2 regions of the Streptomyces sp. NPDC048825 genome follow, and region 1 is predicted to be linked to the other one. Evidence: riboswitches for the same ligand, from Rfam matches in the RefSeq annotation. Region 1 holds a riboswitch; the other holds the start of a gene.
The links. A riboswitch is a leader RNA that binds a small molecule or an ion and turns the genes downstream of it on or off. The one in region 1 is predicted to bind S-adenosylmethionine.
Positions count from the first base shown of each region.

Region 2: linked by a shared signal. The riboswitch ahead of thrC (threonine synthase) and the one ahead of ACGFNK_RS11690 (aminotransferase class V-fold PLP-dependent enzyme) in region 1 are both predicted to bind S-adenosylmethionine.

Region 1 is NZ_JBICUR010000004.1:61,005-68,837, reverse strand. Features, by position in the region: gene ACGFNK_RS11695 (PQQ-binding-like beta-propeller repeat protein) at 1-1,871, opposite strand, end outside; gene ACGFNK_RS11690 (aminotransferase class V-fold PLP-dependent enzyme) at 1,986-3,347, opposite strand; SAM riboswitch class IV at 3,387-3,503, opposite strand; gene trpD (anthranilate phosphoribosyltransferase) at 4,033-5,097, opposite strand; gene ACGFNK_RS11680 (cytochrome bc complex cytochrome b subunit) at 5,219-6,844, opposite strand; gene ACGFNK_RS11675 (Rieske 2Fe-2S domain-containing protein) at 6,841-7,833, opposite strand, start outside.
Region 2 is NZ_JBICUR010000002.1:356,342-364,174, reverse strand. Features, by position in the region: gene ACGFNK_RS07020 (trehalose-6-phosphate synthase) at 1-3, opposite strand, end outside; gene ACGFNK_RS07015 (glucosyl-3-phosphoglycerate synthase) at 197-1,171, opposite strand; SAM riboswitch class I at 1,363-1,521, shown strand; gene thrC (threonine synthase) at 1,538-2,872, shown strand; gene ACGFNK_RS07005 (MoaD/ThiS family protein) at 3,039-3,314, shown strand; gene ACGFNK_RS07000 (cold-shock protein) at 3,770-3,976, shown strand; gene groL (chaperonin GroEL) at 4,278-5,906, shown strand; gene ACGFNK_RS06990 (hypothetical protein) at 6,059-6,646, opposite strand; gene murQ (N-acetylmuramic acid 6-phosphate etherase) at 6,750-7,727, opposite strand; gene ACGFNK_RS06980 (MurR/RpiR family transcriptional regulator) at 7,809-7,833, opposite strand, start outside.

The sequences.
Region 1 (7,833 bases):
TCCCCGAAGGGGATGTACACGCTCTCGCGCAACGTGTCCCCGACGACGTCGTCGTTACTGGCATTCCACAGCGCCTTGCCGCGCGTCACGCTCAGTCCCAGCACGGAATCCGAGCCCTCGGATCCCAACACGAGGGTGCTGCCGACGAGTGCGGGACGTCCGGCCTGGGTGCCCACGTCGGACGTCCACAGCGTTCTCCCGTCCTGGCCGTCCACGGCGATCAGCGACTTGTAGGTGCTCACATAGACCACGCCGTCCGCCACCATGGGCGTGGTGACGATCGGATCCTGCGTCCGTGCGTTCCAGGCCACACTTCCGTCGGGCCGGAACGCGCGCACCATGCCCTTGTCCTCGGTCAAGTCAGTGGTCACGAGCACCAGATCGCCGACCTTCACAGGGAACCTCACGAACCTCGCCTCGTCGAGCCCACGCTGCCAGCGCACATCCCCTTTCGGGTCCACCGCGCACAGCTTCACAGGGCCGTCGTTATGCAGACAGTAGGCACCGTCGGTCGTGACGACGGACGATCCCACCAACCCTGCCCACAGGGGCGGTTCTCCCAGCCTCGTCTCCCATTGGCCCTCACCGTCCGGAGAGACCGCGCGCAGTCTGCCGTCCATACCTCCGAAGTACACCAGGTCGCCGTCGGGCGACAACGCGACGGCGGGGCCGCCGTCTCTGTGGGTCTCGATGCTGCCGAAGGCCCAAGCAATGAGCGCGGGCTGCGGCGTGGCCACAGACCGCTTCGACGGCGAGGCGCTGGCGGTGCTCTTGCCCCGCACGGCGTCGCCCCCGGCATCCCGGTCCTGCAGCAACAGCCATCCGCCGGTGCCGGCCCCGGCGGCGACCAGCCCTCCGGCCGCGAGCCCCTGCAGCAGGCGTCGCCGTGACGGCGCCGCCGGCGCGGCGACCGGAACGTCCTGGACCGTCAGGGGAGCCACGTACTCGACCCGGCTCTCACCCTCACCCGATCCCCTCTCCGGAAGCCACCGCTCGTCTCCCCCGACCGGGCCGGCGGCGGTGAACCAGCCCGGCCGTAACCTCTCGCGCAGGGACTGTGCCGTGTACCCCGTGGCCGCGACCACCTCGGCCGGAGTCGGCCGGTCCTCCGGGGTCTCTGAGAGACAGGCCTCGATCAGCGTCCGGATCCCCTCCGGCACCCCGGACAGGTCGATGTCCCGGTTCAGGATGCGCATCAGGATCACCGCGTCCTTGCCCTCGCCGAAGGGCTCACGCCCCGCCGACGCGTGCGCGAGGACCGCGCCCAGCGAGAACACGTCGCTCGGCGGCCCCACTTGCCCACCGGTGCGGATCTGCTCGGGCGAGACGTACCCGACCGAGCCGACGACGACTCCGGTCCGGGTCAGCGCGGTCGCCTCCAGCGCTCGTACGATCCCGAAGTCGATGACCCGCGGACCGTCCGCCGCCAAAAGGATGTTGGACGGCTTGAGGTCCCGGTGGACCATGCCCTGCGCATGGATCGCCACGAGCGCCTCGCCAAGGGCCGCCGCCAGCACCCGCACCGCCTCCTCGGGCAGCGGACCGTGGTCGAGGACGGCGTCGCGCAGGTTCGGCCCGTCGACGAACTCCGTTGCCATCCAGGGCCGTTCGCCCTCGGTGTCGGCGTCGACGACCCGGGCGGTGTACGTCCCTGCCCCGCCGACGGTCTGCGCGGCCCGCACCTCATGGCGGAACCGGGCGCGGAAGATGCGGTCCTCGGCGTGCTCGCCGCGCACCACCTTCACGGCCAGCCGCGGACCGGCGGGCGACTCGGCGAGATAGACCTCGCCCATGCCACCCGCACCGAGTCTGCCAAGGACCTCGTACGGCCCGATCCGCCGTGGATCCGTCTCGCGCAACACCTGCAGCACCCTGTGCTCCCCCTGTCCGGTCGTGCGATCCGAACGGCCGTCCAAAAGGAGCGTATACGCCGGATACGCGTCAGGGCAGTGGCCGGACGGACGCGCGGGACACCCGCTGCGGGGTCACACCGCCGGGACGCAACGCCCGTCCACCGTGCGGTAGTTCCAGCGCGCGCCCTCGCTCACGAGCTCCTTCACGGCGCGGACGAACCGCTCCACGTGCTCGTCGGGCGTGCCCGCCCCAAAGCTGACCCGAATGGCGTTGAGGGACTTCTCGCCGGGCGCGGCCTCGGGGGCGCCGCACTCGCCCTGGCTCTGCGGATCGCTGCCGAGGAGGGTACGGAGGAGGGGGTGGGCGCAGAAGAGCCCGTCGCGCACGCCGATGCCGTACTCGGCGGAGAGCGCGGCGGCGAAGTGGGAGCTGTTCCACCCCTCGACGACGAAGGAGATGACGCCGACGCGGGCCGCGTCGTCCCCGAAGAGGGACAGGACGCGGACCTCCGGAACCTCGGCGAGCCCGGCCCGGACAGTGTCGATCAGGTACTGCTCCCGGGCCACAAGCGCGTCGAACCCCGCCTCGGTGAGAGCCTTGCAGGCGGAGGCGACGGCGTAGGCGCCGATGACGTTGGGCGACCCGGCCTCGTGCCGCGCGGCGCTGTCGTGCCACTCGACGTCCACGCCCCCGTCGCTGCGCCGCGACACCTTCCGGCTCGCACCGCCACCCGCGAGGTACGGCTCGGCCGTGCGCAGCCAGTCGGAACGCCCGGCGAGCACGCCCGCCCCGAACGGCGCGTACAGCTTGTGCCCCGAGAAGGCGACCCAGTCGACGTCCGACTCCCGTACGGAGACGGGGTGATGGGGCGCCAACTGCGCGGCGTCGAGCACGATCCGCGCACCGTGCGCATGCGCGGCGGCGGCCAGTTCGCGTACGGGCCACAGCTCGCCGGTGACGTTCGAGGCACCGGTGACGCAGACGAGGGCCGGCCCTGCGGGGTCGCGTTCGGCGAGGGCGCGCTCCAGGGTGGCGACGGCCTGGGCGGGCGTGCGGGGCGCGTCGAGGTACGTGACGCGGGCCTCCCGCCATGGCAGCAGCGAGGCGTGGTGCTCGGTCTCGAAGACGTAGACCTGGCAGTCGGCGGGGAGGGCGGCGGCGAGCAGGTTCAGCGAGTCGGTGGTGGACCGGGTGAACACGACCTGGTCCTCGTCCCGGCAGTCGAGGAACTCGGCGACGGTCTTCCGGGCGTTCTCGAACAGGTCGGTGGACAGCTGGGACAGGTACCCGGCCCCGCGGTGCACGCTCCCGTAGTACGGCGCGTACGCGGCCACGTCGTCCCAGACCCGCTGGAGGGCCGGGGCGCTGGCGGCGTAGTCGAGTGCGGCGTACGTGACCTCGCCGCCGGTGACGAGCGGGACGGTGACGTCCCGTCCCAGAACGGGCAACGGCTCGGCGACGGACTGCTCGGCGACAGCGGTGGAGACAGACATGACACTCCCTCAAGACCAGGACCCCTGGTCTGTGCGAGGGGTCCGCGCTTGTCGCAGGCCTTGCTGCCCACGACCTGGTCTTCACCCGGGGCACCCCGCCACGGACGGAGGGTTGCCGGACAGCCGGCCGGGGCCTTTTGGCTGTCACTCATGACCTGCCAACGAACATACGCAGTCTGATCGTCCGCCCGCAACTCGGGTCCGGATCCCGGACCGGGGGCCCGGACCGGGGTTTCTCGCCCCCGCCGCCCCTACCCGTCCCATCCCTGGGGCTGCGCCCCGGGCCCCCGCCAGGGGGTGGGGGTGACAGTTGTGTCGCGGCTGCGGGTGCCTCGGGGCTGGTCGCGCAGTTCCCCGCGCCCCTAAAAGGGGCGCGCCCGGAGCCGTCAGCCATCATGCTCACCAGCCCCCGACGTGCCCGCACTTGCCCACCGGCGGGAGGGGACGTGGGCCGGTGCGTCGTATGCCCGTCGCGTAGGTTCTGTCTCAGGAAACCCGCACCCTGTGGAAGCCGAAGGGCCGTATGCCCACCCTGCGACGGGCTGACGCACCGGCCCACGGCCCCGACCCCCAACGAACCCAGGGGCGCGGGGCTGTGACATCAGCGGCTCCGCCGCGGGGCGCGACCAGCCACACTCAACCCGCAGCCGCCCGCGAACCCCAACGCACCACCCCTCCAGGCGCGCTACCCGTTGCTGACCGCCACCCACCGATCCAACGTCGTCTTCGCCGCCCCGGAGTCAATGGCCTCCCCCGCCTTGGCCATCCCCTCCCGAAGCTGGTCCGCGAGCGGACCGGAACCCGGCGTCAGCGCCACCAGCGCCGCCGCCGAGTTCAGCAGCACAGCGTCCCGCACAGGCCCGGTCTCCCCGTTCAGCAAGCGCAGCGCCACGTCGGCGTTGTACGAAGCGTCAGCACCTCGCAACGCCTCCACCGGCACCAACTCGATGCCCACATCCCGCGGATCGAACGTCTCCTCGTGGACCTTTCCGTCCTGTACCACCCAGACGCGCGACGTGGACGTGGTCGTCAGCTCGTCGAGACCGTCGTCGCCGCGGAAGACCAGGGACGAGTTGCCACGCTCGGCGAACACGCCGGCCATGATGGGTGCCATCCGCGCGTCGGCGACTCCGACGGCCTGCGCCTTCACCCGGGCGGGATTCGTCAGCGGCCCGAGGAAGTTGAAGATCGTCCGGATACCCAGCTGCCCCCGCGCGGCGCCCACGTGCCGCATCGCCGGATGGAACTTCGCGGCGAAACAAAAAGTGATCCCGGCTTCCTCGGCCACCTCCGCGACCCGCTTCGGCGTCAGCTCCAGATTGACGCCCAGCTTCTCCAGTACGTCCGAGGCCCCGGAGGCCGACGACGCCGCTCGGTTGCCGTGCTTGACGACCTTCGCGCCGGTCCCGGCGATGACGATCGCGGACATGGTGGAGATGTTGACCGTACGGGCCCCGTCCCCACCGGTACCGACGATGTCGACGGTCTCCCCCGGCACCTGGATCACGTTCGCGTGCTCGTACATCGCCCGGACGCACCCGGTGATCTCGCCGACGGTCTCCCCCTTGGCCCGCAGCGCCACCGCGAACCCGGCGATCTGGGCGTCGGTCGCCTCGCCGCGCATGATCAGGTCCATCGCCCAGGCAGTGTCGTCCGCGCTCAGATCACGCCCGTCCAGCAGTCCGTTCAGCAGCGCGGGCCAGGAACGGCCCGCCGCGGTGTCGCCTCCAGCGGGGGTCACAGCGTTCATCAGCCGCTCCTGGTCGTCGTACGTCCCGAAAGGTTGGCACCCACCCTATCCAGCCCCGGGGACGGCAAAGAGCCCCGTCCAGGCAATGGACGGGGCTCTTACCGTGGCGAACGACCGGAGATCAGTGGTGGCCGTGGCCGCTCGTGATCTCCCGGTACTCGTCGGCGGTCGGCTTGGGAATCTGGCTGTCCTCGCCGTAGTACGCGTTGCTCAGCTTGGACCGCAGCTTCTGCGGAGCCTTCACCTTGCGCTCGACGCCGTTCTCGTCGACCGTCGGGCCGATCTCGGCCGGCTTGTACTGCTCGTGCGCGGTGAGCACATGCAGCTGCTCCTGGCTGAGGGGCTCGTGGACCTCGATGAACTCACCGTGCGGCAGGCGCTTGATGATGCCCGACTCGCGGCCGTGCAGCACCTTGTCCTTGTCGCGGCGCTGGAGGCCGAGACAGATCCGCTTGGTGACGATGAACGCGATGACCGGCCCGGCGAAGAACCCGATGCGGACGAACCAGGTGACCGCGTTGATCGACAGATGGAAGTGCGTGGCGACGATGTCGTTGCCACCACCGATCAGCATGACCATGTACGCGGTGATCCACGCGACACCGAAGGCCGTCCGGGTCGGCGCGTTGCGCGGCCGGTCCAGGATGTGGTGCTCGCGTTTGTCCCCGGTGACCCAGGACTCGATGAACGGATAGAGCGCGATGATCCCGAGGAAGAGACCGAAGATCACCAGCGGGATGAACACGCCCAGGACGAGCGTATGGCCGGCGAAATTGATCTCCCAGCCGGGCATGGCGCGGATCAGTCCCTCGGCGAAGCCCATGTACCAGTCGGGCTGGGCGCCCGTGGACACCTGGTCCGCGCGATACGGCCCCAGCACCCAGATCGGGTTGATGGTCGCGACCGCGGCGAGGGCGGAGATGAACCCGAAGACCAGGAAGAAGAAGCCTCCGGCCTTGGCCATGTAGACCGGCAGCAGCGGCATGCCGACGACGTTCTTGTCGGAGCGGCCGGCGCCCGCGAACTGCGTGTGCTTGTGGTAGAAGACCAGGATCAGGTGGCCGACCACGAGCCCGAGCATGATGCCGGGCAACAGCAGGATGTGGATCGAGTAGAACCGCGCGACGAAGTCGCCGCCCGGGAACTCCCCGCCGAACAGGAACATCGAGATGTACGTGCCCACGATCGGCGTGGCCAGGATCGCGCCCTGCGTGAAGCGGACACCGGTGCCGGAGAGCAGGTCGTCCGGGAGCGAGTAGCCGGTGAAACCGGTGAACATGCCCAGTACGAACAGCAGGAAGCCGAACATCCAGTTGATCTCACGCGGCTTGCGGAAGGCGCCGGTGAAGAAGACGCGCATCATGTGCACGAACATGCCGGCCAGGAAGACGATCGCCGCCCAGTGGTGGATCTGCCGGATCAGCAGACCGCCGCGGACGTCGAAGCTGATGTCCAGCGTGGAGGCGTACGCCTCCGACATCAGCTGGCCCTGCATCGGCACATAACTGCCGTGGTACTCGATCTCGTTCATCGACGGGTGGAAGAACAGCGTCAGATACACACCCGTGAGGATGATGATGATGAAGCTGTAGAGGCAGATCTCACCCAGCATGAAGGACCAGTGGTCCGGGAAGATCTTGCGCATGTTGGCCTTGGCCAGGCCGTAGATGCCGAGGCGGCCATCAGCCCAGTCGGCGACCCGCTCGCCCGCGGGTGCCTTGCGGCGCTCGTCATTTGAAGTGCTCATCCGCGCTCCCAGAAAGCAGGACCGACGGGCTCTTCGAAGTCGCCGAGCGCCTCGAGGTAGCCCTCGTCGTTCACGGCGATCCGCAGCTGCGGAAGGGCGTGACCAGCGGGGCCGAAGATCACTCGGGCACCGTCGGAGAGGTCGAAGGTGGACTGGTGACAGGGGCAGAGGACGTGGTGCGTCTGCTGCTCGTACAGGGAGATCGGGCAGCCGACGTGGGTGCAGATCTTCGAGTACGCCACGATGCCCTCGTGGGACCACTCGAGCTCGCGCTTGTCCTTGATGTCGTCCGGCTGCAGCCGGACGATCATCAGGGCCGCCTTGGCGATCTCGGTCTGGAAATCGTGGTCGTGCTCCTCCAGGCCCTCGGGCTTGGCGAAGGTCAGTGAACCGACCGCGACGTCGGAGGGACGCAGCGGCTCGTTCGTGTTCATGTTGACGAGCAGCTTGCCCTTGGCCCACAGCGTGTGCCGCAGCTTGTCCTCCGGCAGCGGACCGAGGTCGCGCAGCAGGACGATGGCGGACAGCGGGAACAGGGTCAGCGCGCCGAGCATCGTGTTGCGGATCAGCTTGCGGCGGCCGAGCCCGGAGTCCTTGGCACCCTGCCGGAAGTCCTCCATGACCTTGGCCTTGACCTCGGGCGTGGCCTCGATCGCGTGCCGCTCGTCGACGAGTTCCACGTCGGACATCAGCGTGCGGGCCCAGTGGACCGCGCCCGCACCGATGCAGAACAGCGCGCTGCCGAGGGTCATGCCCAGCGCGAAGTTCAGCGCGCTGATGTGGCCGAGCGGCCAGACGTAGATCGACTTGTCCACCGGGATCGCCACGAACGCGGCGATGAAGGCGACGGTGGACAGCATCGACAGCGTGAACAGGAGGGCGACCGTACGCTCGGACCGCTTGGCGGCCCGCTCGTCGATGTCCTGGATGCGGTGCTCGTGGGGCGGCAGCCCCGGATCCGCAAACGGGTGCTTCTCGTCGGCGACGGC
Region 2 (7,833 bases), on a different contig from region 1:
CATAGGGCTCAACTTAGCCCAGTGGGGCTTCGCTCAAACGTACGCCTCAGCGGGAGCGCGCCGCTGGGTTCCGCAGGGTGCCTAAGAGCTCGGGACGGGGTGTCGTGTGGCGGCTGCGGGTGAGTTGTGGCTGGTCGCGCAGTTCCCCGCGCCCCTGAAAGAAGGGCCTGCGGCCCTCTTTCAGGGGCGCGTTCGCCTACGCCGCCTTTCGTTCCGCGTACTCCTCGATCTCCGCCATCGGAGGGCGTTCCTCTGTGTCCACGGAGTACGTATGTGGCGCGAAGCCGGTCTCCACGCGTTCGAACTGTGTGATCCGCGGCCGGACCAGATGCCCGCGGGCCAGGCGGAGCTGGGCCGTGCGGTAGATCGCGGCGGCCATGCGGCCCAGGGCCTGGCCGTCCTGGTGGCGGTGCTTGCGGACGCCTACGTCCACCTGGGCGAGGGCGTCCAGGCCCACCAGGTGCAGGGCGTCGACCAGCATGCCCAGCTCGACGCCGTATCCGACGGGGAAGGGCAGCTGTTCGAGGAGGGAGCGGCGGGCCGCGTACTCCCCGCCGAGCGGCTGCACGAAGCCGGCCAGTTGCGGCCAGTGCATGTTCAGGATCGGGCGGGCCATCAGTTCCGTGACGCGGCCGCCCTGACCTGCGGCGGTCCTGCCGGAGGTGGGCTCGCCCGGCAGGTTCAGCGGGCGGTCGTACATCGCCTTGACGAGGTCCACGCCCGGATCGGTGAGCAGCGGACCGACGATCCCCGAGACGAAGTCCGCGGAGAACTCCTTCAGGTCCGCGTCGACGAAGGCGACGATGTCCCCGCTCGTGACCAGCAGCGAGCGCCACAGGACCTCGCCCTTGCCGGGGACGGCCGGTATGCGAGGGAGTATCTCGTCCCGGTGCACGACCCGGGCCCCCGCGTCGGCGGCGACCTCGGAGGTACGGTCCGTCGAGCCCGAGTCGATCACGACGATCTCGTCGACGAGGGGGACCTTCTTGGTCATCAGCTCACGGCGGATCACGGCGACGATCTCGCCGACGGTCTCCTCCTCGTTGAGCGCGGGCAGTACGACGCTCACCGTGGAGTTGGCCGCGCGCTTCGCGGCGATGAGCTTCTTCAGCGGGCGGTCGCCAACGGACCAGGAGCGCGTGTTCAGCCAGCGCTCGACGTCTTCCAGCACGTGCGGCTCTCCCTTGACATTGGACCGGGTTCGCGAGTGCCCGCTGGGGCAGCAGCTCGTGTGACTGTCATCTCGCGGTTCGGACTGGTCTCACCACGATCCAGGCCTTCGGTTACAGTCTTGAACAACGCTGATGACCATCGCATGTCGCGGGTCGTTGAGCCGACAACCACATACACACAACCGAATAGCGCTCATCCAGAGGGGCAGAGGGATACGGCCCGTTGAAGCCCCGGCAACCCTCCAGCCGGTTCTCGTACCGATCGAAGATGATCGATTCCGCGAGGCTCCCGGCTAGTGAAGGTGCCAAATCCGTCTCACGGCGAGATGCGTCGTGAGGAAGATGAGGAAAGGGCCTCGCCTCACATGGTTGCGCAGACAGTTGCAAGCACCACGAACACTGAAACCTCCGCCGACTCGGCGGCCCCCACGAACTCCGTGGACACCCCCTCCGTAGACCTCGGCCCCGCCGCCGCGCTCTCCTGCCGCGAATGCAGGCACCGCGTCCCGCTCGGCCCCGTCTTCGCCTGCGAGGAGTGTTTCGGCCCGCTGGAGATCGCGTACGACTTCTCGGCGTACGACACCGAGGAACTCCGTAAGCGCATCGAGGCGGGCCCCGCGAACATCTGGCGGTACGCGCCTCTCCTGCCCGTCCCCGCGGACGTGGCCACCAAGCCGAACATCAATCCCGGCTGGACCGAGCTGGTCAAGGCCGACAACCTCGCGCGCGAGCTGGGCGTCGAGCCCGGCAAGCTCTTCGTGAAGGACGACTCCGGCAACCCGACGCACTCCTTCAAGGACCGCGTCGTCGCCCAGGCCCTGGAGGCCGCCCGCGCCTTCGGCTTCACGACCCTCTCCTGCTCCTCGACGGGCAACCTCGCCGGTGCCGTCGGCGCCGCCGCCGCCCGCGCCGGCTTCCGTTCCTGCGTGTTCATCCCGCACGACCTGGAGCAGGGCAAGGTCGTCATGGCCGCGGTGTACGGCGGCGAGCTCGTCGGCATCGAGGGCAACTACGACGACGTGAACCGCTTCTGCTCCGAGCTGATCGGCGACCCGGCCGGCGAGGGCTGGGGCTTCGTCAACGTCAACCTGCGCCCGTACTACGCCGAGGGCTCCAAGACCCTCGCGTACGAGATCTGCGAGCAGCTCGGCTGGCAGCTCCCCGACCAGCTGGTGGTGCCCATCGCCTCCGGCTCGCAGCTCACGAAGATCGACAAGGGTCTGCAGGAGCTCATCAAGCTCGGGCTCGTGGAGGACAAGCCGTACAAGATCTTCGGCGCCCAGGCCGAGGGGTGCTCGCCGGTGTCCGTCGCCTACAAGGCGGGCCATGACGTCGTACGGCCGCAGAAGCCGAACACGATCGCGAAGTCCCTCGCGATCGGTAACCCCGCCGATGGTCCGTACGTGCTGGACATCGCGCGGCGTACGGGTGGCGCGGTCGAGGACGTCAACGATGAGCAGATCGTGGACGCGATCAAGTTGCTGGCGCGGACCGAGGGGATCTTCGCGGAGACCGCCGGTGGTGTGACGGTGGGGGTTGCGCGCAAGCTGATCGAGAACGGTGTGCTGGATCCGAGCCTCACGACTGTCGTCCTGAACACGGGTGACGGTCTCAAGACGTTGGATGCGGTGGCCGGGACCGGGCTCACCGCCACGATCCGACCCAGCCTCGACTCGTTCCGAGAGGCCGGCCTCGCGTAGCGCTTCGCGGGAAGGGCTGTATTCAAGCTGCAGGCCGGTGGGGGCTGGTCGCTCCCCCACTCTCGACTTCGCTCGAGCGGGGGACCCCCATCGCGGCGGAGCCGCAAACGTCACTGCCCCGCGCCCCTGGCGGGGCGCTCCATACCTGACCGGAGGTCATAACCCCATGAGCGTCAACGTTCGCATCCCCACCATCCTTCGCACCTACACCGGCGGTCAGGCCGAGGTCGCCGCTGAAGGGGCGACCCTCGCCGAGGTCATCGCCGACCTGGAGAAGAACCACACAGGTATCGCTGCGCGTGTCCTGGACGATCAGGGCAAGCTGCGCCGGTTCGTCAACGTGTACGTGAACGACGACGATGTGCGGTTCGAGCAGGGGCTGGAGACGGCGACGCCCGACGGGGCCGGCGTCTCGATCATTCCGGCCGTCGCCGGAGGCTGACCATCCGGTACAGTGCCGGAGGCTGATCGTTACCGTCGGTAATGCAGGTCACTCAGAGTTCATCGAATTGCCCCCTCCGTGAGTTAAACGGAGGGGGCAATTCTGTATGGTTGAGCGCGGTACAGTTGGGGAACTTGGTGCTCCTCCGGGCCGAATGCATGTGCATTCCTGTCGGATACCCGATGAGAAGTAGCCAAAGTGTGCGGGTCTTTTGCGTCTTTTGCTCCTTTTGTGGAGCCCGACTTGCCCCCCTCTAGGGTGAATTCTCCGTACATTCCGGATCGGCCATGCCCAGATTTCTCGTCCGATTGACCTGTTGCAGACGGCAGTTGGGCAGATACATTCAGCCGCGGTCGACGCGTTCCGGCGCACACCCCCAACCGTTGGGGGGTGAGGTCTGACCCGGATCCGCGAAGTGTGGATCTGTGCAAGGGCCAGTAATAGGGGAGTTAGGCATGGCTCAGGGCACCGTCAAGTGGTTCAACGCGGAGAAGGGGTACGGCTTCATCGCGGTCGACGGTGGTGCGGATGTATTCGTCCACTACAGCGCGATTCAGATGGACGGCTACCGCACCCTGGAGGAAGGTCAGCGGGTCGATTTTGAGATCTCGCAGGGCCAGAAGGGGCCGCAGGCGGACATGGTCCGACTGGCGACCGGCTGAAGCACGCGCCGACTGATCTGCAGCGACACGTTCTTCTTCCGAAGGGCTCGTACCTCAAGGGGTACGGGCCCTTCGGCATGCCTGTCGGCACCCCGCCCGCACTGTGGTAGCCGCTTGCACTCGACCACCCCGAGTGCTAATCATTGGCGTTAGCACTCTGAAGGTGAGAGTGACAACGAGGACCGGGTCGGTGAGGCCCGCAGGCCAAGTGGGGCAAGGAACCACGAGGCAGGCAGGCCGTCCGTCGCGGGCGCCAGCGCGGTCCGGAGCAATCCACCCCAGTCCGGGAGGACCACTTCACATGGCCAAGATCATCGCGTTCGACGAGGAGGCGCGGCGCGGCCTCGAGCGCGGGATGAACCAGCTCGCCGACGCCGTCAAGGTCACCCTCGGCCCCAAGGGCCGCAACGTCGTCCTCGAGAAGAAGTGGGGCGCCCCCACGATCACCAACGATGGTGTTTCCATCGCCAAGGAGATCGAACTCGAGGACCCGTACGAGAAGATCGGCGCCGAGCTGGTCAAGGAAGTCGCGAAGAAGACGGACGACGTTGCCGGTGACGGCACGACGACCGCGACCGTCCTGGCCCAGGCGCTGGTCAAGGAAGGCCTCCGCAACGTCGCCGCCGGTGCCAACCCCATGGCTCTGAAGCGCGGTATCGAGAAGGCCGTCGAGGCGGTCTCCGGTGCCCTGCTCGACCAGGCCAAGGACGTGGAGACCAAGGAGCAGATCGCTTCGACCGCCTCCATCTCCGCCGCCGACACCCAGATCGGCGAGCTCATCGCCGAGGCCATGGACAAGGTCGGCAAGGAAGGCGTCATCACCGTCGAGGAGTCCCAGACCTTCGGTCTGGAGCTGGAGCTCACCGAGGGTATGCGCTTCGACAAGGGCTACATCTCGGCGTACTTCGCCACCGACATGGAGCGTATGGAGGCCGTCCTCGACGACCCGTACATCCTGATCGCCAACTCGAAGATCAGCGCCGTCAAGGACCTGCTGCCGCTCCTCGAGAAGGTCATGCAGTCCGGCAAGCCGCTGCTGATCATCGCCGAGGACGTCGAGGGCGAGGCCCTGTCGACCCTGGTCGTCAACAAGATCCGCGGCACGTTCAAGTCCGTCGCCGTCAAGGCTCCGGGCTTCGGTGACCGCCGTAAGGCCATGCTCGGCGACATCGCCATCCTCACGGGCGGCGAGGTCATCTCCGAGGAGGTCGGCCTCAAGCTGGAGAACGCGACCCTGGACCTCCTGGGCCGCGCCCGCAAGGTCGTCATCACCAAGGACGAGACCACGATCGTCGACGGTGCCGGCGACACCGAGCAGGTCGGCGGCCGGGTCAACCAGATCCGCGCCGAGATCGAGAACTCCGACTCGGACTACGACCGCGAGAAGCTCCAGGAGCGCCTGGCGAAGCTGGCCGGCGGCGTGGCCGTCATCAAGGCCGGTGCCGCCACCGAGGTCGAGCTCAAGGAGCGCAAGCACCGCATCGAGGACGCCGTTCGCAACGCGAAGGCTGCCGTCGAGGAGGGCATCGTCGCCGGTGGTGGCGTGGCCCTGCTCCAGGCCTCCACGGTCTTCGAGAAGCTGGAGCTCGAGGGTGACGAGGCGACCGGCGCCAACGCCGTGCGGCTCGCCCTGGAGGCCCCGCTCAAGCAGATCGCCGTCAACGGTGGTCTCGAGGGTGGCGTCATCGTCGAGAAGGTGCGCAACCTGCCCATCGGCCACGGTCTGAACGCCGCGACCGGTGAGTACGTCGACATGATCGCCGAGGGCATCATCGACCCGGCGAAGGTCACGCGCTCTGCGCTGCAGAACGCCGCGTCCATCGCCGCGCTGTTCCTCACCACCGAGGCCGTCATCGCCGACAAGCCGGAGAAGGCCGGTGCCGGCGCCGGTGCCGGTGGCGGCATGCCGGGCGGTGACATGGACTTCTGATCCGGTTCTTTCGCCGGGTCGGACCCTCCCCCAAGCTCTCGGCTTCGCTCGAGCAGGGGGGACCTCCAGTCCAGTACCGAGGGCGGCATCCCTGTTCGCAGGGGTGCCGCCCTCGGCGTGTCCGACAGCGGCAGGGTCGTACGGCCGGAGTGCTACAGGTTCCCCATCGGCTCGATGTCGACCTTCACCGGTGTGCCCCAGATGCGCAGGACCTCGTAGTCGGTGAACTCGTGGACCAGGCGGTAGGCCATGCCGGGGTGGGGGCTGCGGCGCTGGGCGGCGAGGTACAGCTCGGCTTCCTGTTTGTCGCGGCGGGGTGTGCCGCAGAGCTGCCAGACCTGGCCGGTCCACATCTCCGGGAGCCAGCGCTGCTGGGGCTGGGGGCGGTCGCCCCGTACGCCGTAGCGGGATTTCGTGCGCTCGAGCGTCTCGTCCGGGGTGGTCGGACGGCCCTGGGAGAACGAGTCGTTGACCTTCGAGCGGCGGGCGACTCGGCGACGCGTCTCGCAGAGCAGGCACAGGTCGGGGGCGTCCTCGTCGACCGGTCCTGTGGGGTGCTCGGCGCAGCGCGTGGTGGGGGCCGCCGTGGTGACCGTTTCCTCCAGGAGGTCCAGCGCGCGCTTCAGGTCCGCCTTGACCTCGTGCAGCTTCGCGTCGGGCGTGTCCGAGCCCAGTGCCTCGCCGTGCTCGCCGAGAAGCCGCAGGGCGCGGCCCAGAGCGTTCAGCTGTGCGTGGTTCATGGTGGTCGTCCCCTCCCGGGAGCCGTGCTGCCGACGCCCCCAAGAATCACATGCGCCACTGACAAACACCCCAGGAGCCCGGGGCAGGCGGACCAGGCGGAGCTCAGTCGCTTGCGAGGGCCGCCTGAAGAGCCGCCCGGAGGTGGCCGTTCGCCTCGGTGAGCAGGCGGGCGGCGGTCGCGGCGTCGACGTCGGCGAGGAGGACGAGGATCGCGTTCTTCGTCTCGCCGTCGACCGCGCTCAGGGCCGCCTCGATCTGGTCGTCCGGCGCACCCGTGGCCAGCGCCACGATACGGCGCGAACGAGCCCGGAGCTTGTCGTTCGAGGCCCGTACGTCGACCATCAGGTTCCCGTACGTCTTGCCCAGGCGGATCATCGTGATCGTCGACAGCATGTTGAGGACCAGCTTCTGGGCCGTGCCCGCCTTCAGACGCGTCGAGCCGGTCAGCAGCTCGGGGCCCACGACCACCTCGATGCCGTGCTCGGCCGCCGCCGCGAGCGCGCTGTTCGCGTTGCAGGACAGGCCGATGGTCAGGGCGCCGAGTGCACGCGCGTGTTCCACCGCGCCGATCGCGTACGGGGTCCGGCCGGAGGCCGAGACACCGACCACCGTGTCGTCGGCGGTGATGCCCAACGCGGCCAGGTCCTCGGCCGCCAGCTCCTTGGAGTCCTCGGCGCCCTCGATGGAGTTGACCGTGGCGCTCGGGCCGCCCGCGATCAGGCCGACGACCTCGGAGGGGTCCGTGTTGAAGGTGGGCGGGCACTCGGACGCGTCGAGGATGCCCAGGCGGCCCGCGGTGCCCGCGCCCGCGTAGACCAGGCGTCCGCCGCGTGCCATACGGTCCGCGATGGCGTCGGTCGCGGCGGCGATACGCGGGAGCTGCGCGGCGACGGCGGTCGGTACGGTCGCGTCCTCGCCGTTCATGATCTTCGCGATCTCAAGGGTGGGCAACTGATCGATCCGGGCAAGCTCGGGACGGAACGCCTCGGTGGTCAGGGTCTCCAACTCGTCCCGTACGTCACGGAAGTTGGAGGTGGAGTGGGACTGGCGGTCGGAGGAGGCGTCGGCGGGGGAGGTCATGTGGGGCGGCTCTTTCCGGTGTTTCGTTCCGGTGCTGGCTTTCGTTACTCGTACTCGAGCACTTGTACGCGAGCCATGGGCCTAGCGCTGGGAGCCGCGCGGGCTG